3 regions of the Bordetella sp. H567 genome follow, and region 3 is predicted to be linked to each of the others. Evidence: predicted binding sites of a transcription regulator. Region 3 holds the regulator's gene; each other region holds the start of a gene.

Region 1 (6,800 bases), 1.3 Mb from region 3:
CCTACCGTTTCCACCATGTCCAACCTGATCGTGCACGGCGGCCTCCCCCTACGCGGGGAAATCGTCCCTTCCGCCAACAAGAACGCCGTCCTGCCCATCCTGTGTGCCACGCTGTTGACCGACCAGCCCTTGCGTCTGATCGGCGTGCCCGAGATTACCGACGTCAAGAAAATCCTCGACATCTTCCGTATGCTGGGCAGCGACGTGTCGATGGACTTCGCGACCGGCGTCCTGGATCTGCACCACCGCGCCACGGCCTTCGACCCTTCGGTACACAAGCTGCCGGAGGAAATGCGTTCCTCCATCATGCTGGTGCCGCCCCTGCTGGCGCGCTTCGGCGTCGCGCGCCTGGAAAACGATGTCAAGGGATGCACGCTGGGCGTGCGGGAAATCGATCCGCACGTGGAAGTCTTCGAGCGCTTCGGCGCCGCCATCGAACGCACGCCGGATTCGCTGATCGTGCATGCCACCGATCGCATGACGGCCAATCACCATTGGCTGGACTATGCCTCGGTGACGACCACGGAAAACTTCGTGCTGTGCGCGGTATCGGCCAACGGCACATCGACCCTGGTCAACGCCGCCTCCGAGCCGCACGTGCAGGAGTTCTGCCGTTTTCTCGCCATGCTGGGCGCGGCCATCGACGGCATCGGGACATCGCGCCTGGCCGTGGCGGGCGGCGCCGCGCTGGGCGGCGGCGAATTCCGCTTCAGCGAGGATTTCCACGAAATCACAACGTTCCTGGCGCTGGGCGCCATCACGGGCGGCGATATCGCCGTCCGGAACACCGCGCCGGAGCAGTTTCCGCTGATCGACCGGACTTTCGCCAAATTCGGCGTGGAAGTCGTGCATCGCGACGGCTGGTCGCATGCCTTCCGGGAAGGTCCCTTGCGGGTGCGCCGGCCCTTCACCCAGAACATCCTGACCAAGGTGGAAGCGGCGCCCTGGCCTTATCTGCCCGTCGATCTGCTGCCCATCTTCATTGCCTTGGGCGTCAAGGCCGAGGGCAGTGCGATGTTCTGGAACAAGGTGTACGACGGCGCCATGGGCTGGTCCGTGGAGCTGTCGAAGTTCGGCGCGCACGTGTTCCTGTCGGACCCGCATCGTCTGATCACCTTCGGCGGGTTGCGCTTGAGCCCGGCTAAGGTCGAGAGTCCCTACATCATCCGCGTCGCCATCGCACTGCTGATGGTGGCCGCCAGCATCGAGGGACGCTCGGAGATCACCAACGCGCTGCCGATCCGCCGCGCCCATCCGAACTTCGTCGAGAACTTGCGATCGGTGGGCGCGAATGTGGAATGGACGCGCAGCGAATAAGCGGCCGGCTGTCGGCGTAGGAGTGATCGCGCCACCTCTACGGCGACGCGATCACCCAAGCCGCCCGCGCGGCACGTCAAGCCGGTGCAGCGCGCCGATACGGCGGCTCAGCCCTTAAAGGGCACGTTGTCGCTGTCGCCAAACTTCACTTCGGCCAGGCCGCTGGGATCGCGGCCCGCGTTCGCGGCAACGACCGGGCGGCCGGCATCGCTTTCGCGTTGCGCCGTGAAGGGCTTGTTGTCCATGTCTTCGTTGCCCATCTTGCCCGCCGCGCGAGCCGATTGCAGCTCCTGTATCACCTGTTCGCGGGTGACATTGCTGTATTGCTTGCCGTAGACGCCCTGGAACGGGACGTTCTGGGCCTGGGCGGTGCCCAGCGCGGCAGCGGAAAGAATCAGGGCGGAAACGATGGTCTTGGCTTTCATGGCAGTGTCCTCTTTCGGTTGGTTCGGCGGGCTTGGCATCGGGACGTCCCGCTGCGCTTGCTTGCCCTTCCGGCATGGGACGCATTCTGCGCGTGGGCGCCCCCCGGATAAACCCTGCGGAAAGAGAATCAATTTTTCAGATTCATAGGTAATCGGTGACCAGACGCAACGCTGGAAGACAGCATGAACCGGCTGCAAGCGGCGTCCGTATAATGCTGTATATCCATACAGTAATAGTGGAACGGCGATGGAACTGCTCACCAAGCTGGAAATCCTGGCGGACGCGGCCAAGTACGACGCCTCATGCGCCAGCAGCGGCGCGCCCAAGCGGGATTCGCGCGGCCGCGAAGGCCTGGGCGCCAGCACGGGGGCGGGTATCTGCCACAGCTTCACGCCGGACGGCCGCTGCGTCTCCTTGCTGAAGATCCTGCTGACCAATTTCTGCCAGTACGACTGCCAGTACTGCGTCAACCGCCGCTCCAGCAACGTGCCGCGCGCGCGGTTCTCGCCGCGCGAAGTCGTCGACCTGACGCTGGACTTCTACAGGCGCAACTACATCGACGGCTTGTTCCTCAGCTCCGGCATCATCCGCAGCGCGGACTACACCATGGAGCAACTGGTCCAGGTGGCCCGCTCGCTGCGCGAGGAACACCGGTTCCGCGGCTATATCCACCTGAAGACCATCCCGGACGCGGATACCCGCCTTATCTCGCAGGCCGGGCAGTATGCGGACCGGCTCAGCGTCAACATCGAACTGCCCACCGACGGCGCCCTGCAGCGGCTGGCGCCCGAAAAAAACGTTCATACCATCAAGCGCGCCATGGGCTCCATCCGCCTGGACCAGGAAGCGGCGCTCGAAGAAGCCGCGCATGGCAAACGGCCGCCGCGCCGTGCCCCGGCGGGCCAAAGCACGCAGATGATCGTCGGCGCCGACGATGCCGACGACCGCACCATACTGCGGACGGCGCAAACGCTGTACGGTTCCTACAAGCTGAAACGGGTGTATTACTCCGCCTTCAGCCCCATTCCCGACAGCCCCTCCGCACTGCCTACGCAGGCGCCGCCGCTGTTGCGCGAACACCGCCTGTACCAGGCGGATTTCCTGTTGCGCGGCTATGGCTTTCGCGCCGAAGAACTGTTCCAGCGCGATGGCGACCTGCCCCTGGACATCGACCCCAAGCTGTCCTGGGCCTTGGCGCACCGCGAATCGTTTCCGGTGGACCTGAACCGCGCGCCGCAGCCGCTGATCGCGCGCGTGCCCGGCATCGGCATGCGCAACGCGAAACGCCTGGCTGAACTGCGCCGCCTGCGCGCCATCCGCTATCAGGACCTGGTGCGCCTGCGCTGCGCGATGGACAAGGTCAAACCCTTCATCGTGGTGCAGGACTACCGGCCCGGGCTGGCGGACCCATCGTCGGAACAATTGCGCCGGACGCTGTCCGGCGCGCCTGTGCAATTGTCCCTGCTATGAACGACGCCGCCCCGCCCACCCAGGGTGCGGAAGCGCCTGCCCGGTCTACCGCTGCGTCGGCTGGGCCTGTTGCACCGCGTGCCGCCCTCGCGGCCGCTTTGCCCGCGCCCGCTACCGCGACGCTGATCGTCGAAAACGGCTATGCGGGCTGGCGCGAGCAGGCGCTGCGCGCGCTTGCCCGGGGCTGGCCGCCCGACGCCCTGACATGGGTGGAACATCTTCCAACGCCGGATGGCGGCACCGCGCAAATGGCGCTGGATTATTCCGCGTCCGCCGGCGATGCCGCAGGTCCGTCCGATGCTGCCCCCGCCTCGGAGGCACCGTGCACGGCGTACACCGGCGCGCCGGAGCCCGATGCACCATCGGCGTCCACGGGGCAGGCCGAGACGCCCGTGCGCATTTCCCCCGCCTTGGCCGGCCTGCTGCAGGACGCCGCGCGCTACCGTTCGCCGCGGCGCTGGGCTTTCCTTTACCGCGTATTGTGGCGATGGCGGCAAGGCGACCGCGCCGTGGCATCGGCAGCCGATGAAGACGGCCGGCACCTGCACGCCATGGCGAAATCCGTACGGCGCGCCCATCACGACATGATCGCCTATGTGCGCTTCCACAAGCGCGACAGGCCCGGCATCCCTGAATACCTGGCCTGGTACGAACCCGACCACGATGTGCTGGCGGCCGCGGCGGAACATTTCGCGCGCCGCATGGGCCGCTCATCCTGGCTGATCGGCACGCCCCATGGCGCCGCGCTATGGGACGGCAGCACGCTGCGCCTGTCCGGCGCGCCCGCCGACGCCGCCGCCATACGCGCCAGTGCCGCCAACGATCAGGCCGAACCGCTGTGGCTGGCCTATTACAGGAACGTCTTCAATCCCGCCCGGCTGAACGAAGCCGCGCTGCACCGGCAGATGCCCGTACGCTTCTGGAAAGGCTTGCCCGAAGGCCCACTGATACCTGGCATGATCGCGCAGGCCCGTAACGGCGCGCGCCGCGTGGCGCAGGCCGGCACCGTGGGCGCGATGTCGGGCAAGGCCGTCGCGGTCGACGCGCAACGCGCGCAGCCGCTACGCGCCGCGCCGTCCTCGCTGGACGAATGCAGGCGCTGCGAATTGTGGCGCCAGGCCACGCAAGCCGTGCCCGGCGAAGGGCCGGCGGCCGCGCGCATCATGCTGGTCGGCGAACAGCCCGGCGATCACGAGGACCTGGCCGGCCGGGCTTTCGTCGGGCCGGCCGGCCAAGTGCTGAACGACGCCCTGCACCGGGCGGGCGTGCCGCGGGGCGATGTGTTCCTGACCAATGCCGTCAAGCACTTCAAGTGGTTTCCACGCGGCAAGCGCCGCATGCACAAAACGCCCGCGCAGCGCGAAGTCGATGCCTGCGCGCATTGGCTGGACCAGGAACTTGCGCGCGTGCGCCCCGCCGTCATCATCACGCTGGGCGCCACGGCGCTCGGCGCCGTCCTGCGCCACAAGGCCAGCCTGCGGGATTATCTCGATGCCCCGGTGCGGCATGGCGACGCCTGGCTGGTCGCCACGTGGCATCCCTCTTATGCGCTGCGCGTGGACGATGCGTCGGCGCGCGAGGAAATCGTCGACGGCATCGCGCGCGCCATCGCGCGCGGGCGGCAGCTGCTCGCGGCCCCGCCTTCCTCCGCCGGCGCCGCCGGACACGGATGAGCGCAAGGCGCGCCGGGCGCCGTCCTTGGCACGCCTGTTGCGGCTCGCCATGACTCCTTGGTTTGCCTATCCGGGAAAGGGAAGCATGATGAGCGACAGCACGCCAATGCAGCGCAAAATGGTCGAACGCCAGCTCCGCGCGCGGGGTATCCAGGACGAACGCGTGCTCGCCGCGATGGAGCACGTGCCGCGCCACGCCTTCGTCCCGCCCTCCCTGTCCGAGTTCGCGTATGACGACGCGCCGCTGCCCCTTGCATCGGGCCAGACCATCTCGCAACCGTATATCGTCGCGCTGATGGCGCAGGCCGCCAGCCTGCAGCGCTCCGACCGCGTGCTGGAGATCGGCACCGGATCAGGCTATGCGGCGGCCGTGCTGGCCGAGCTGGCGGACCGGGTCGATACGGTGGAGCGTCTGTCGGAACTGGCCGACAAGGCGCGCGAGACCTTGCAATCGCAGGGCTACGGCCGCGTGCGGGTTCATACGGGCGACGGCACGCTGGGATTGCCGGACGCCGCGCCCTTCGACGCCATCGTCGCGGCGGCGGCCGGGCCCGACGTACCCGCCGCCTGGCGCGAGCAGCTGGCGATAGGCGGACGCATCGTCATGCCGGTCGGCGGTCGCCGCGGCGGCCAGCGGCTGGTCCGGATCACCCGCGTCGGCCGCGACGAATACGACGAAGAGGACCTGGGCGGCGTGGCCTTCGTTCCCCTTGTCGGCGCGCAGGGATGGGCGGCCAATCCGTATGCCGGCGACGGCGGGAAACCGGACGCCGACGGTGCGCGTTCGGCGCAATCCGCGGCGCCCCCGCGCGTATCGCCCAAACGGGCCGCGTTCGCGCCCCACGCGGACATGCCGTCCGACCCCGAGGCCGAAGCCATATGGGAGGCCGCCGAGGCGCTGCCGGACATCGACGACGCGCTGTTCGCGCCCTTGTTCGACCGTTTCGCGGACAAGCGCGTGGTGCTGCTGGGCGAAGCCAGCCATGGCACCAGCGAGTTCTATCGCGCGCGCGCCGCCATCACGCGCCGGCTGATCGAAGCGCACGGCTTCGACATCGTGGCGGTGGAAGCCGACTGGCCGGACGCCGCGGCCATCGACCGCTATGTCAGGCATCGCCCCGCGGCCAAGCGCGAGGTCTCTCCCTTTCGCCGTTTTCCCACCTGGATGTGGCGCAATACCGAGGTCGAAGCCTTCATCGAATGGCTGCACGCCTACAACGGCGTCCTGGAGCCTGGCGAACGCGCCGGTTTCTACGGCCTGGACCTGTACAGCATGTCGGCGTCGATCGCCGCGGTCCTGGCGTACCTGGACCGCACGGATCCCGAGGCGGCCGGTGTCGCGCGCGAACGATACGGCTGCCTGATGCCCTGGCAGAAGGACCCGCGCGTCTACGCGCGCGCCGTCGCCAGCCAGGGCTTCCGGCAATGCGAGGATGCCGTGTTGCGCCAACTGCGCGACCTTCTGGACAAACGGCTCGATTACGCGCGGGAGGACGGTGACAGCTTCCTGGACGCCACGCAGAATGCCCGACTGGTTGCCGCCGCCGAACGCTATTACCGCACGCTATACCAAGGGCCGGCGCAAAGCTGGAACCTGCGCGACACGCATATGTTCGAGACGCTGGCGCGGCTGCTGGAAGCCCGGGGACCGCAATCGCGCGCCGTGGTCTGGGCACACAACTCGCATATAGGCGATGCATCCGCCACGGAAATGGGGCGTGTGCGCGACGAAATCAATATCGGCCAGCTGTGCCGCGAGCGCTATGGCCACGAGGCCGCGCTCGTGGGCTTCGGCACCTATGCCGGCACGGTCGGCGCCGCCGACGACTGGGATGGCCCCATGCGCTTGATGCGCGTGCGGCCGGCGCGGCCGGACAGCTACGAACACATGATGCACCGGACGGGACAGACGAG
Region 2 (6,800 bases), 350 kb from region 3:
GCGATCGGCGCGGTGCTGCTGGGCCTGTCCTTCGCGATGCTGCTGGGGATCAACGGCCTGCAGGCATGGCGCCGTCGCGTCCAGGACGGAGGGCTGCCGTGAGGGCGTCTTCCCTGGTGTCGCGTTCACCTTTGCCCTCCGGGCGCATCGGGCGCGTGTCGCTGATCGTGGCGGCGGCCGCCTTCCTGACGCTGTTCCTTGTCCTGCCGCTATGCACCGTGTGCATCGAAGCCTTGCGCAAGGGAGCGGATGCCTACGTGGCCGCGCTGGCGCAGCCGGATTCGTTGTCGGCCATCCTGCTGACGCTACAGACCGCGGCGATCTGCGTGCCCATGAACATGGCCTTCGGCGTAGCGGTCGCCTGGGCGATCGCCAAGCATAAATTTCGCGGGAAATCCGTGCTGCTCACCCTGATCGACCTGCCGTTTTCCGTCTCCCCCGTGGTGGCCGGCCTTTCCTGCATGCTGATCGTCGGGGCGCAGGGCTGGATGGGGCCGTGGCTGATGGCGCACGACCTGAAGATCGCTTTCGCCGTGCCCGGCATCGTGCTGGTCACCACCTTCGTGACGCTGCCACTGGTGGCACGCGAGCTGGTCCCGCTGATGCAGGCCCAGGGCAGCGAGGAGGAAGAAGCCGCCATCGTCCTGGGCGCGCGCGGCTGGCAAACATTCTGGCACGTCACCCTGCCCAACATCCGCTGGGGCCTGTTGTATGGCGTGATCCTGTGCAATGCGCGTGCGATGGGCGAATTCGGCGCTGTCTCCGTCATATCCGGGCATATCCGCGGCCTGACCAACACCATTCCCCTGCAGGTGGAAATTCTCTACAACGAATACCAGATCCAGGCGGGATTCTCGGTCGCGTCGCTGCTGGCCGTGCTGGCCCTCGTCACGCTGGCCGTCAAAACCGTGGTGCAATGGCGGCACGCGGGGGCCGTGGCGCGGTTGCGGCAGGCCCACCCCCGAAGCGCTTTGCGCTTCCCCCTCAAGGGGGCGACGGTCGCGGACCGGCAAAGCCGGCTCCGCGCCGTCCCCGGTCGCGGCCTACCTGTTTCGTGCGTGGCGGGTGGCGCGGGGCGTCATGGAGAACTAGGATGATGTCCACGCGGTGCCGGCGGCCCTGCAGGCGCCTGGGTGTGCCGCTGACGCGTCGCGCGGCTGAGCTCGGATAAGGATCAAGGAATACTCATGGATATCGAGATCAAATCGGTCAACAAGCACTTCGGCGCTTTCCAGGCCTTGCGCGATGTCAATCTGCACATCGACTCAGGCGAACTGGTCGCGCTGCTGGGGCCGTCCGGCTGCGGCAAGACCACCTTGCTGCGCATCATCGCGGGCCTGGAAACGCCGGACAGCGGCAGCATCTATTTCTCCGGCGAGGACAGCACGGACGTGCATGTGCGCGAGCGGCAGGTCGGCTTCGTATTCCAGCATTACGCGCTGTTCCGCCACATGACGGTGTTCGAGAACGTCGCGTTCGGTCTGCGCATCAAGCCGCGCGGCCAGCGCCCCAACGAGGCCGCCATCAAGGAAAAAGTGCATGCGCTGCTGGGCCTGGTGCAGCTGGACTGGCTGGCCGACCGCTACCCGGGGCAGCTGTCCGGCGGGCAGCGCCAGCGCATCGCGCTGGCCCGCGCGCTGGCGGTGGAGCCGCGCGTCCTGCTGCTGGACGAGCCTTTCGGCGCGCTGGACGCCAAGGTGCGCAAGGAGTTGCGCCGCTGGCTGCGCCGGCTGCACGATGAACTGCACGTGGCCAGCGTGTTCGTCACACACGACCAGGAAGAGGCCCTGGAAGTGGCCGACCGCGTCGTCGTGATGAACGCCGGCCACATCGAACAGGTGGGCACGCCGCGCGACGTGTGGGCGCACCCGGCCACGCCTTTCGTCTACGGCTTCCTGGGCGACGTCAACCAGATCGAGGGCTATGCCGCCGGCGGCCAGTGGCGGGCGAATGGCATCGCGCTGCCCGCGCCGGCTTTCGATGGCCTGGACGAACAACGTGCCGTGGCCTACGTGCGGCCGCATGAACTCGATATCGTGCCTTATGCGCCAACGGGCGAGGGTATCGCGGTCAAGCTGAACCATGCCTACCTGGCAGGTCCCAGCGCCTTCCTGGAGCTGCAGCGCGAGGACGGCGCCCTGCTGGAGGCGCAGTTGTCCGAAGACGACTACCACGGCCTGGATCTGCGCGAAGGCGCGATGCTGCTGGCGCGTCCGCGCCGGGGCCGCATCTTTCCCGCAGGCGCCTGAACCGCGCGCTTGCTCGAGTCTGTCCTTATCGCCATGACCCGTATCGCGTCCGCCTCCCATCCAGACATCGCCATCGCCACGCGCTGGTCCGAGCTGCTGCGCCAACTGGCCGACATCGCCGCGCGCTATCCCGATGCGGCGCTGGCTTCTTCCCTGGCGGCCGAGGACATGGTGCTGACGCATGCCATTCATACCAGCGGCCTGCCGATCGAGGTCTTCACGCTGGATACGGGGCGCCTGCATGCGCAGACCCTGGCCATGCTGGACGTCATCGAGCGCCGCTATGGCCGGCGGCCGACGGTGTACCGGCCGCGGCAAGAGACGGTCGAGGCGCATGTCGCGGCGCATGGCGCCTTCGCCTTCTATGAAAGCCGGGAACTGCGCCAGGCCTGCTGCCATATCCGCAAGGTGGAACCCCTGACGCGCGCGCTGGCGGGGCGGGGCGCCTGGATCACCGGCCAGCGGCGCGCCCAGGCGGCGACGCGCGGCAGCCTGGCCGAAGCGGAGCAGGATGCGGTTTTCGGCCTGTACAAGTTCAATCCCCTGGCGGCGTGGGAAGAAGCGGAGGTCTGGCACGCGATCCGCTTGCTGGATATTCCCTACAACCCGCTGCATGACCGCGGCTATCCCTCCATCGGCTGCGAGCCCTGCACGCGGGCCATCCGGCCCGGCGAAGACGTCCGAGCCGGGCGCTGGTGGTGGGAATCCTCCGACAGCAAGGAGTGCGGATTGCACGCGGGCAACGATGACGGCCACCGTGCCGGCCACCCAGTGGGCGGCCACGCCCGGGATGCCGCCGCCGCCAAGGCCTGACGCGCCGTTTTTCCCCGAAGCAAGCGAGACCGCCCATGTCTACCGTTCATACCCGCAGCCATCTGGATTGGCTGGAGTCCGAAGCAATTTTCATCATGCGCGAGGTCGCGGCTGAATGCGAGAAGCCGGTCCTGCTGTTCTCCGGCGGCAAGGATTCCTGCGTGCTGCTGCGCCTGGCGGAAAAGGCCTTCCGGCCGGCCCGGTTTCCCTTTCCCCTGATGCATATCGATACGGGGCACAACTTCCCCGAAGTCATCCAGTTCCGTGACGCCCGCGCAGCGGAATTGGGCGAACGGCTGGTCGTGCGCAGCGTGGAGGACTCGCTGGCGCGTGGTTCGGTGGTGCTGCGCAAGGAAACCGATTCACGCAATGCCGCCCAGGCGGTCACGCTGCTGGAAGCCATCGCCGAATTCGGCTTCGACGCCTGCATCGGCGGCGCGCGGCGCGACGAGGAAAAGGCGCGCGCCAAGGAACGCATCTTTTCCTTCCGCGACGAGTTTGGCCAGTGGGATCCCAAGAGCCAGCGCCCGGAAGTCTGGAGCCTGTACAACACGCGCGTGCACCGCGGCGAAAACATGCGGGTATTCCCGATCTCCAACTGGACCGAACTGGACGTGTGGCAGTACATCGCCCGCGAAGACCTGGCGCTGCCGTCGATCTACTACGCGCATCGGCGCGACGTGGTGCGGCGCCGCGGCCTGCTGGTGCCGGTCACACCCTCGACGCCGCCGCAGGCGGACGAACAGGTGGAAACCCTGTCGGTGCGGTTCCGCACCGTCGGCGATATCTCGTGCACCTGCCCGGTGGCCTCCGATGCCGCCGACAACCAGGCCATCATCGCCGAGACCGCGCTGAGCGACGTTACCGAACGCGGCGCCACGCGCATGGACGACCAGACCTCCGAGGCCTCCATGGAGCGCCGCAAGAAGGAAGGCTATTTCTGAAGCCGGCCGGGAGCACACAGCATGAATGCAATCAACGAATCCTTTCTTCCCTCGGGCGAGACGACTGTCATCCGCCTGATCACGGCCGGCTCGGTCGACGACGGCAAGTCCACCTTGATCGGCCGTCTGCTGTACGACAGCAAAAGCGTGTACGCGGATCAACTGGATGCCATCGCCCGCGCCAAGTACAAGCGGGTAGCCGGCGACGGCATCGATTTCGCGCTCCTGACGGACGGCCTGGAGGCCGAACGGGAACAGGGCATCACCATCGACGTGGCCTACCGCTACTTCGCCACGCCGCGCCGCAAGTTCATCGTCGCCGATGCGCCTGGCCACGAGCAGTACACCCGCAACATGGTCACGGGAGCCTCCACCGCTGACGTGGCGGTGATCCTGATCGACGCGACGCGCGCTGCCGACGGCACGCTGCTGCCGCAGACGAAACGGCACAGCGCCATCGCCCGCCTGCTCGGTATTCGGCACATCATCGTCGCGATCAACAAGATGGACCTGCTGGCCTGGGACCGTGCGGTGTTCGAGCGGATACGCGATGCCTACGCCGACCTGGCCCGTCGCATCGGCATCGCGGACTTCCAGGTGCTGCCCTTGTCGGCGCTGAACGGCGACAACGTCGTGGCGCCGTCCGCGCACACCCCTTGGTACGACGGCGCGCCGCTGCTGGATCTGCTGGAAGCGCTGGATCCCTCCGTCGACGGCGCCGATGCGCCCCTGCGGTTTCCCGTGCAGTGGGTGGTGCGCCACGGCGGCAACAGCGCCCACGATTTCCGCGGCTATGCGGGCCGGATCGCCAGCGGCACGCTGCGGCCGGGCGACGATGTCCTGGTGCAGCCGTCCGGCACGGCGGCCCGCGTGGTGCAAGTGCGCGCGCACGATCGCATCCTGTCCCGTGCACAGGCTGGGGATTCGGTCATCGTGGTGCTGGATCGCGATGTCGACGTATCGCGCGGCGATGTGCTGTCGCACGCCACGGCGCCGGCGCGAGTCGGCAAGGACTTGGAAGCTGAAGTGTGCTGGCTGGATACGCAGCCGCTGAATCCGGCGCGCAGGTATTGGCTGAAGCACGGCACGCGGCTCACCACCGCGAAGATCCGGGTCGTGACACGGCGCGATATCCATGAGCTGCGCGAGATCGACAGCGAGGTCGACACGCTTGCGATGAACGATATCGGCAAGGTGTTGATCGCCACGCGCGATCCGCTGTCGACGGACCGCTACGACGATGTCGCGGCCACCGGCGCATTCATCCTGATCGACGAATCGACGCATCAGACGGCGGCGGCCGGCATGCTGCGCTGAACCCCCGCGAATCGGGCGGGGGCGGAGCGCGCTTTTACCATGGCATCGCCCGCAAAGCCTTATTTCATGCGGGTTTTGCGACAAAGCCACAGTCCCGGAAATTGGCCCCAGCGGCCGCCGGACTTGGGGTAAAGTTGGACGTCGCCAAAAAAACGGCGGCAGGTTCTTGCCAGAAGTACTGTATGGATGTACAGTATCTACATGGCACGTACCGATCATTCCGTTTTTGCCGGTTCTGGGTCCCCGGCTGCCGCCCCCGCCGCCTTGCGCGGTCGGGGTGCGGTTACTAATGTTCGGCATCGTTTCCAGCAGGATGAACGAAGCGCCGTGGATCCGGCGGACGAGCCGGCACTGGCCGAATCCGTCCCCTTCATTCTATCCGCTTCTTCCGTCGCTGGACACTCTCCCGGTGCCCGGTATCCCACGTATCCGCTGCAGCAGGCGCAGGACGACACCGACGCCCGCCGCGTCGGGACCACCACGGTCGCCGTGGAGCAGGCGCGCAAGCTGTTGTCGCGCAACGATTCCCCGGACGTCCCGTTCGATCGTGCCGTGAACACCTACCGTGGCTGCGAACACGGCTGCGCCTATTGCTATGCCCGTCCGACCCACGCCTACCTGGGCTACTCCCCGGGGCTGGATTTCGAAACCCGGCTCGTCGCGAAAGCCAACGCCGTGGACGCCCTGCGGGCGGAACTGGCTCACCCGGGATATCAGGTGGAGCCCATCAATATCGGGTCGGCCACCGATGTCTACCAGCCCATCGAACGTACCTGGCGCCTGACGCGGGGCGTCATCGAATTACTGCTGGAAACGGGCCACCCCCTGACCATCGTCACCAAGAATGCCCTGATCGAACGCGACCTGGATCTGCTGCAGGCGCTGGCGCGGCGCAATCTGGCGGCGGTCTACATCAGCATTACCTCTTTGGATGCCGACGTCTCGCGCACCCTGGAGCCTCGTGCATCCGCCCCCTGGCGGCGCCTTCAGGCGGTACGCAAGCTGGCGGATGCTGGCATTCCCGTGGGGGTGCTGGCAGCGCCTGTCATCCCCTTCATCACCGACGAGTTCCTCGAACGCATCATCGACGAGGCCGCCCAGGCGGGCGCCTATTACGCCAGCTACACCGTGGTCCGGCTGCCTTGGGAAGTCAGGCCTGTTTTCGAGGAATGGCTGCAGGCGCATTTTCCCGACCGCGCCGAACGCGTCCTGCACCGCATCGAAGACATGCGAGAAGGCAAGCGCAACGACCCGCGCTTCGGCACGCGGATGCGGGGCACCGGCATCTGGGCCGACCTGCTGCGGCAGCGTTTCGACATAGCGGTACGCAAGGCCGGACTGAACCGGCAGCGCCTGCAACTGGATACCAAGCAGTTTATTGCTCCGGCCCTTTTTTCGTCTTCGACGAGGCCGGATCTTGCACATGGACCTGCGCCCGCGAGGCAGCTGGGTCTATTCGACTAAGTCTGTCTCCCAA
Region 3 (6,800 bases):
ACCGATACCGTAGATGCACGAGACCGTGCCCACGATCACCGTATCGCGCCGTTCAAGCAGGCTTTTCGTGGCCGACAGACGCATCTGCTCGATGTGCTCGTTGATGGACGAGTCCTTCTCGATGAACAGGTCGCGCGTCGGCACATACGCTTCGGGCTGGTAATAGTCGTAGTACGAGACGAAATACTCGATGGCGTTCTTGGGGAAGAACTCGCGCATTTCCGCGTAAAGCTGCGCAGCCAAGGTTTTATTAGGCGCAAGCACCAGCGCGGGACGCCCCAGCCTGGCGATCACGTTGGCCATCGTGTACGTCTTCCCCGAGCCGGTCACGCCCAGCAGGGTCTGGTACATCAAACCGTCCCGCACGCCATCGGCCAGCGCGCCGATCGCGGCCGGCTGGTCTCCCGCGGGCGGATAAGGCTGGTAGAGCTGAAAAGGGCTGTCCGGAAATTCGACGAATCCAGGTTCGGTCATGCTAGACTGTCTCAGGGTAAACCCCCCATTATCCGCCGCATATCCGGCTGCGTCCACCTACCCTTCTTGTACTCCGATGAGCACTCTTTTCCAAAACGTCGAGTTGGCCCCGCGCGACCCCATCCTCGGGCTGAATGAACAGTACAACGCCGACAACCGGCCGGGGAAGGTCAATCTGGGCGTGGGGGTGTACTACGACGACAACGGCCGCATTCCGCTGCTGTCGGCCGTGCGCAAGGCAGAAATCGCCCGCATCGAAGCGGCTGCCGCGCGCGGCTACCTGCCCATCGAAGGCATCGCCACCTACAACAAGGGCGCGCAGGCGCTGCTGCTGGGCGCGGATTCTCCCCTCTCGGCCGCCGGCCGTGTGCTGACCGCGCAGGCGCTGGGCGGCACGGGCGCACTGAAGATCGGTGCTGATTTCCTGCATCAACTGCTGCCCCAATCCAAGGCCTACATTAGCGACCCCAGTTGGGAAAACCACCGAGCGCTGTTCGAACGGGCCGGGTTCGAGGTCGAGACATATCCCTACTACGATCCGATCACCCACGGCTTGAACTTCGAAGGCATGCTGGCCGGGCTGAAGTCCATGCCAGCGCACAGCGTGGTCGTGCTGCATGCATGCTGCCACAACCCCACTGGCGTGGATCCCACGCCGGAGCAATGGCAGCAGATCGCCACTGTGGTCAAGGACCGCGACCTTGTGCCCTTCCTGGACATCGCTTACCAGGGTTTCGGGGCGGGCCTGCACGAAGACGCCGCGGTGGTGCGCCTGTTCGCGGGCATGGACATGACGGTGTTCGTCAGCTCGTCGTTTTCCAAATCGTTTTCGCTGTACGGCGAACGCGTCGGCGCGCTGACCGTCATCGCGGGCAGCAAGGATGAAGCCGCGCGCGTGCTCAGCCAACTCAAGCGCGTCATCCGCACCAACTATTCCAACCCGCCCACCCACGGCGGCACCATCGTTTCCACGGTGTTGAACACGCCTGAACTGTTCGCGCTCTGGGAGCAAGAGCTGGGCGGCATGCGCGATCGCATTCGCTTGATGCGGCGGCAATTGGTCGAAAAGATCAAGGAACACGGCGCGCAGCAGGATTTCAGCTTCGTCCTTCAGCAACGCGGCATGTTCTCGTATTCCGGCTTGACGTCCGCCCAGGTCGATCGGCTGCGCGACGAGCATGGGATCTATGCGGTTTCCAGTGGGCGCATCTGTGTGGCCGCGCTGAACAGCCAGAATATCGACGCCGCCGCCAAGGGTATCGCCGCCGTGCTGAAAAACTAGGCGATACGCATATCCAGGTACCGCGCCGGCATACCGGATCAGAGCCGGGCAGCACGCGTGGACCGGAACGAAGAATGGGGCCGCTGGCCCCATTCTTTTTGGCGTCTTGCGTTGCCATCGCCCCAGACCCCTTGCGTTTTGAAGCTGCGTCCCCCAAAATGCGGAGCTGTATATCCATACAGGGAACCAGGAACCCGCAATGGCCAGCAAACTTACCGAACGCCAACAGCAGATCCTAGACCTCATACGCCAGGCAGTCTCCAGTACCGGCTTTCCTCCGACCCGCGCGGAAATCGCCCAGGCACTGGGGTTCCGCTCGCCCAACGCCGCGGAAGACCACCTGAAGGCCCTGGCCCGCAAAGGGGCGATCGAACTCACCGCGGGCGCCTCCCGCGGCATCCGCCTGAAAGAAGCGCGTGGTGAAAGCGGGCAAGCCATGCTGCCGATCCCCGCCCTCGCCCAATTGATGCTGCCGCTGGTGGGACGAGTTGCCGCGGGCAGCCCCATCCTGGCCGCGGAGCATGTGGAAAGGGACGTAGGCGTGGACCCGGCCCTTTTCGCCCAGCGTCCGGACTACCTGCTCAAGGTCCGTGGGATGAGCATGCGCGACGTGGGAATCCTCGACGGGGACCTGCTCGCCGTCAAGAAGGCCAGCGAAGCGCGGGAGGGGCAGATCGTGGTCGCCCGCATCGACGAAGACGTTACCGTCAAGCGACTGCACCGCCACGGCGGCCGTATCGAACTGCTGCCGGAAAATCCGGACTTCCAACCCATCGTAGTACAGCCCGGCCAGGAATTCGCCCTGGAGGGCATCGCGGTCGGCCTTATCCGCACACAGGCCCTGCACTAGAAAAGGGCCTGTCAGCTTGCGCTGCAGGCCCTTACGATCACGAACGGTCGGCGCGGATCAGTGCTTGATGACCGGGTCCACGGAGTCCGACGCGGACGTGGCGGCCGGCGTCACCAAGGGCTTGTCCTTCGCCTCTTCTTCCGAAATAGGCTCGGGCATACGCTCCAAGGCACGTTCCAGCACCTTGTCGATCCAGCGAACCGGAACGACCTCCAGCTGGTTCTTCACGTTGTCCGGGATCTCCGCCAGGTCCTTGACGTTTTCCTCGGGTATCAACACCGTCTTGATACCGCCACGGTGCGCGGCCAGCAGCTTTTCTTTCAGGCCGCCGATGGCCAGCACCTCGCCGCGCAGGGTGATTTCCCCCGTCATCGCAACGTCTGCCCGCACCGGGATGCCGGACAACGCCGAGACCATGGCCGTCGTGATGGCGATACCCGCCGACGGGCCGTCCTTGGGCGTGGCACCCTCCGGTACGTGCACGTGCATATCCCGCTTTTCGAAGACGCTGTCGGCGAAACCCAGCCGGCGGGCGCGCGAGCGCACGACGGTACGCGCCGCTTCGACCGACTCCTTCATTACGTCCCCGAGCGAACCCGTACGCTGGATTGCGCCCTTGCCCGGCATATCGGCAACTTCGATGGTCAGCAGATCGCCACCCACCTCCGTCCAGGCCAGGCCGGTCACCTGCCCCACCTGGTTTTCCTTTTCCGCCATGCCAAAGTTATAGCGACGCACACCCAGATAGTCGTTCAGGTTCTCCGAGGTAACGGCGATCGGCTTGGCTTCGCCATTGGCATCCGACTTGGCCTTGGCATCGCGTTCCGTCAGCAATTGCTTGACGACCTTGCGGCAGATCTTGCCGACCTCGCGCTCAAGCGCGCGCACACCGGCCTCGCGCGTGTAGTACCGCACGATGTCCCGCAGCGCGGATTCGTCAATCGTAAGCTCCGCTTCCTTCAGGCCATTGTTCTTCAATAGCTTGGGAATCAGGTGATCGCTGGCGATGTGAACCTTCTCGTCCTCGGTATAGCCCGACAGGCGGATGACTTCCATCCGATCCAGCAATGCGGGCGGAATGTTCAGCGTATTGCTGGTCGCCACGAACATCACGTCCGACAGGTCGAAATCCACCTCGACGTAGTGATCCTGGAACGTGTGGTTCTGTTCGGGATCCAACACTTCCAGCAGCGCGGACGACGGATCGCCGCGGAAATCCATGCCGAGCTTGTCGATTTCGTCCAGCAGGAACAGGGGGTTGCGTACGCCCACCTTGCTCATGTTCTGCAGGATCTTGCCCGGCATCGAACCGATATAGGTACGGCGATGGCCGCGAATTTCGGCTTCGTCACGGACACCGCCCAGCGCCATGCGGACGAACTTGCGGTTCGTCGCCTTGGCAATGGACTGACCCAGCGACGTCTTACCGACACCCGGAGGGCCCACCAGGCACAGGATCGGCGCCTTTACCTTGTCCACGCGCTGCTGCACGGCCAGATATTCAAGGATGCGTTCCTTGACCTTCTCCAGGCCGTAGTGATCGTCGTCCAGCACGGTTTCGGCGTTGCCGATCGAATTGTTTACCTTGCTCTTCTTGCGCCACGGCAGATTGATCAGCGTGTCGATGTAGTTGCGCACCACCGTCGCCTCGGCCGACATCGGCGACATCAGCTTGAGCTTCTTCAGCTCCGCATCGGCTTTTTTGCGCGCTTCCTTGGGCATACGCGCGGCAACGATTTTCTTTTCGAGTTCCTCGATATCGGCGCCTTCCTCGCCTTCACCCAATTCCTTCTGGATGGCCTTTACCTGTTCATTCAGGTAGTAATCGCGCTGGCTCTTTTCCATCTGCTTTTTCACGCGGCCGCGGATCCGCTTTTCGACCTGCAGAATGTCGATTTCGGTTTCCAGCTGCGTGAGCAGGCCTTCCAGGCGCTCGGCCGTGCCGAAGATCTCCAGCATCTTCTGCTTCTGTTCGAGCTTCAGCGGCAGATGCGCGGCAATGGTGTCGGCCAAGCGACCGGCATCATCGATTCCCGCCAGAGACGTCAGGATCTCCGGTGGGATCTTTTTGTTGAGCTTCACGTACTGCTCGAACTGCGCCACGATGGCACGACGCAGCGCTTCCGTCTCGGAACCCTGGATGGGATCGAGCTGGATAGGCACGACTTCGCAGGTGAAATGCGATTCGACATCATCCACGCGAGTGATACGAGCGCGCTGTGCGCCTTCCACCAGCACCTTTACAGTGCCATCGGGCAGCTTCAACATCTGGAGGATGCCTGCCACGCAGCCGATTTCGTACACGTCCTCAGGGGATGGGTCATCCTTGCCCGCGGACTTCTGTGCCACCAGCATGATGCTCTTGCCGGCTTCCATGGCCACTTCGAGCGCACGTATGGAGCGGGGACGTCCGACGAATAGCGGGATGACCATGTGCGGGAACACCACGACGTCGCGCAGGGGCAACAGCGGAAGGTCGATGGGTTCTGAAGGCAGGGTCTGAGTGCCAGACATAAAGAATTCCTTGGGATGACTCAACGTATGGGCGGTATGGCGGGAAATCCCTTTCGGCGTTCTCCCGTCTGTCGTCAGTTACGTCTGATATGGGAACAATAGCCGAAAAATCAAGCTTTCGACCGTCTGCAGCGAAAACCTTGAAAAACCCGCCCAGCACAGGACGGGGGGTTCAACGGTCTTATGCCGCGGCGTCCCTGACCTCGCCCCGGTCGGGTTTCGATGCCTGCGTGGCATCGTCCGCATAGATGAGTAAAGGCTGGCCGTCGCCTTCGATCACGTTCTCGTCGAGTACGACCCGGCTGACATTGCCCAGTGAAGGCAGCTCGTACATCGTATCGAGTAGCGCGAATTCCAGGATGGAGCGCAATCCACGTGCCCCCGTCTTTCGCTTGAGTGCCTTACGGGCAATAGCGCGCAATGCGGCAGGCCGGATGTCCAGTTCGGCGCCTTCCATGGCGAACAGCTTCTGGAACTGCTTCACCAGGGCGTTCTTGGGCTCCGTCAGAATCTGGACCAGGGCGACTTCATCGAGCTCATCAAGCGTCGCGACCACCGGCAAACGGCCGACCAATTCGGGAATCAGACCGAACTTGATGAGATCTTCAGGTTCGGCTTCACTGAACAACTCGCCCACGCCACGCTCGGATTTCGCGCGCACCGACGCGGAGAAGCCGATACCGGATTTTTCCGTCCGATCACGAATGACCTTTTCCAGCCCGTCGAAGGCACCCCCCACGATGAACAGGATGTTCGTGGTATCCACCTGGACGAAGTCCTGGTTCGGATGTTTCCGGCCGCCTTGGGGCGGGACCGAGGCCACCGTACCCTCGATCAGCTTCAGCAGGGCCTGCTGGACGCCCTCACCGGATACGTCGCGGGTAATGGAAGGGTTATCCGACTTGCGCGAAATCTTGTCGATTTCGTCGATGTAGATAATCGCGCGCTGCGCCTTTTCAACTTCGTAGTTGCAGTTTTGCAGTAGTTTCTGAATGATATTTTCGACGTCTTCGCCCACGTATCCCGCTTCGGTCAGCGTGGTCGCGTCGGCCATGACAAACGGCACGTTCAACATGCGCGCCAGCGTCTGGGCCAACAACGTCTTGCCGGAACCCGTCGGGCCGACAAGCAGAATATTGCTCTTGGACAGTTCGACTTCGTCGCCCTTGAGTTCGCCATGGCGGATGCGCTTGTAGTGGTTGTATACAGCAACCGCCAGCGTGCGCTTGGGCGTGTCCTGCCCAATGACGTACTGGTCCAGGAATTTTTTGATTTCAGTCGGGGTGGGCAGTTCCGAGCGAATAGCGGCGCGTGCGGTCGCTTGCGCTTCTTCCCGAATGATATCGTTGCAAAGATCGATGCATTCGTCGCAGATGAAAACGGAAGGGCCCGCGATCAATTTGCGGACTTCATGCTGGCTCTTGTTGCAGAAAGAGCAATGCAGCACCTTCGCGTCTGCCGATCCCTTTTTTTCAGGCATATATATCTCTGGTGACGATGGGTGTCGCGCCTGCGCGCGCCACCCATCCTACGCTGGCTCGAAATAGCGGCGGCTCGGAACCGGACCCGCGGACGCCTTAGCGATCCTCGGAGCGCGAGGCCAGGACCTTGTCCACCAAGCCATACGATACCGCATCTTCCGCCGACATGAAGTTGTCGCGCTCGGTGTCCTGCTCGATG

What was found. The regulator LexA, encoded in region 3, represses DNA repair genes until DNA is damaged. The targets are predictions, from matches to a motif close to ACTGTATNNNNATACAGT.
Region 1: the regulator LexA is predicted to act here: its motif matches at 1,957-1,974, upstream of AKI39_RS21220 (putative DNA modification/repair radical SAM protein).
Region 2: the regulator LexA is predicted to act here: its motif matches at 5,501-5,518, upstream of AKI39_RS17035 (PA0069 family radical SAM protein).

What each region holds. Positions count from the first base shown of each region.
Region 1 covers NZ_CP012334.1:4,734,502-4,741,301, forward strand. The annotation lists gene AKI39_RS21210 (UDP-N-acetylglucosamine 1-carboxyvinyltransferase) at 16-1,317, shown strand; gene AKI39_RS25780 (DUF4148 domain-containing protein) at 1,425-1,742, opposite strand; gene AKI39_RS21220 (putative DNA modification/repair radical SAM protein) at 1,990-3,213, shown strand; gene AKI39_RS21225 (UdgX family uracil-DNA binding protein) at 3,210-4,886, shown strand; gene AKI39_RS21230 (protein-L-isoaspartate(D-aspartate) O-methyltransferase) at 4,975-6,800, shown strand, end outside.
Region 2 covers NZ_CP012334.1:3,786,220-3,793,019, reverse strand. The annotation lists gene cysT (sulfate ABC transporter permease subunit CysT) at 1-102, shown strand, start outside; gene cysW (sulfate ABC transporter permease subunit CysW) at 66-1,097, shown strand; gene AKI39_RS17055 (sulfate/molybdate ABC transporter ATP-binding protein) at 1,188-2,249, shown strand; gene AKI39_RS17050 (phosphoadenylyl-sulfate reductase) at 2,283-3,062, shown strand; gene cysD (sulfate adenylyltransferase subunit CysD) at 3,098-4,006, shown strand; gene AKI39_RS17040 (sulfate adenylyltransferase subunit 1) at 4,028-5,323, shown strand; gene AKI39_RS17035 (PA0069 family radical SAM protein) at 5,525-6,787, shown strand.
Region 3 covers NZ_CP012334.1:3,435,023-3,441,822, forward strand. The annotation lists gene uvrB (excinuclease ABC subunit UvrB) at 1-474, opposite strand, end outside; gene AKI39_RS15410 (amino acid aminotransferase) at 551-1,756, shown strand; gene lexA (transcriptional repressor LexA) at 1,956-2,606, shown strand; gene lon (endopeptidase La) at 2,664-5,120, opposite strand; gene clpX (ATP-dependent Clp protease ATP-binding subunit ClpX) at 5,302-6,600, opposite strand; gene clpP (ATP-dependent Clp endopeptidase proteolytic subunit ClpP) at 6,698-6,800, opposite strand, start outside.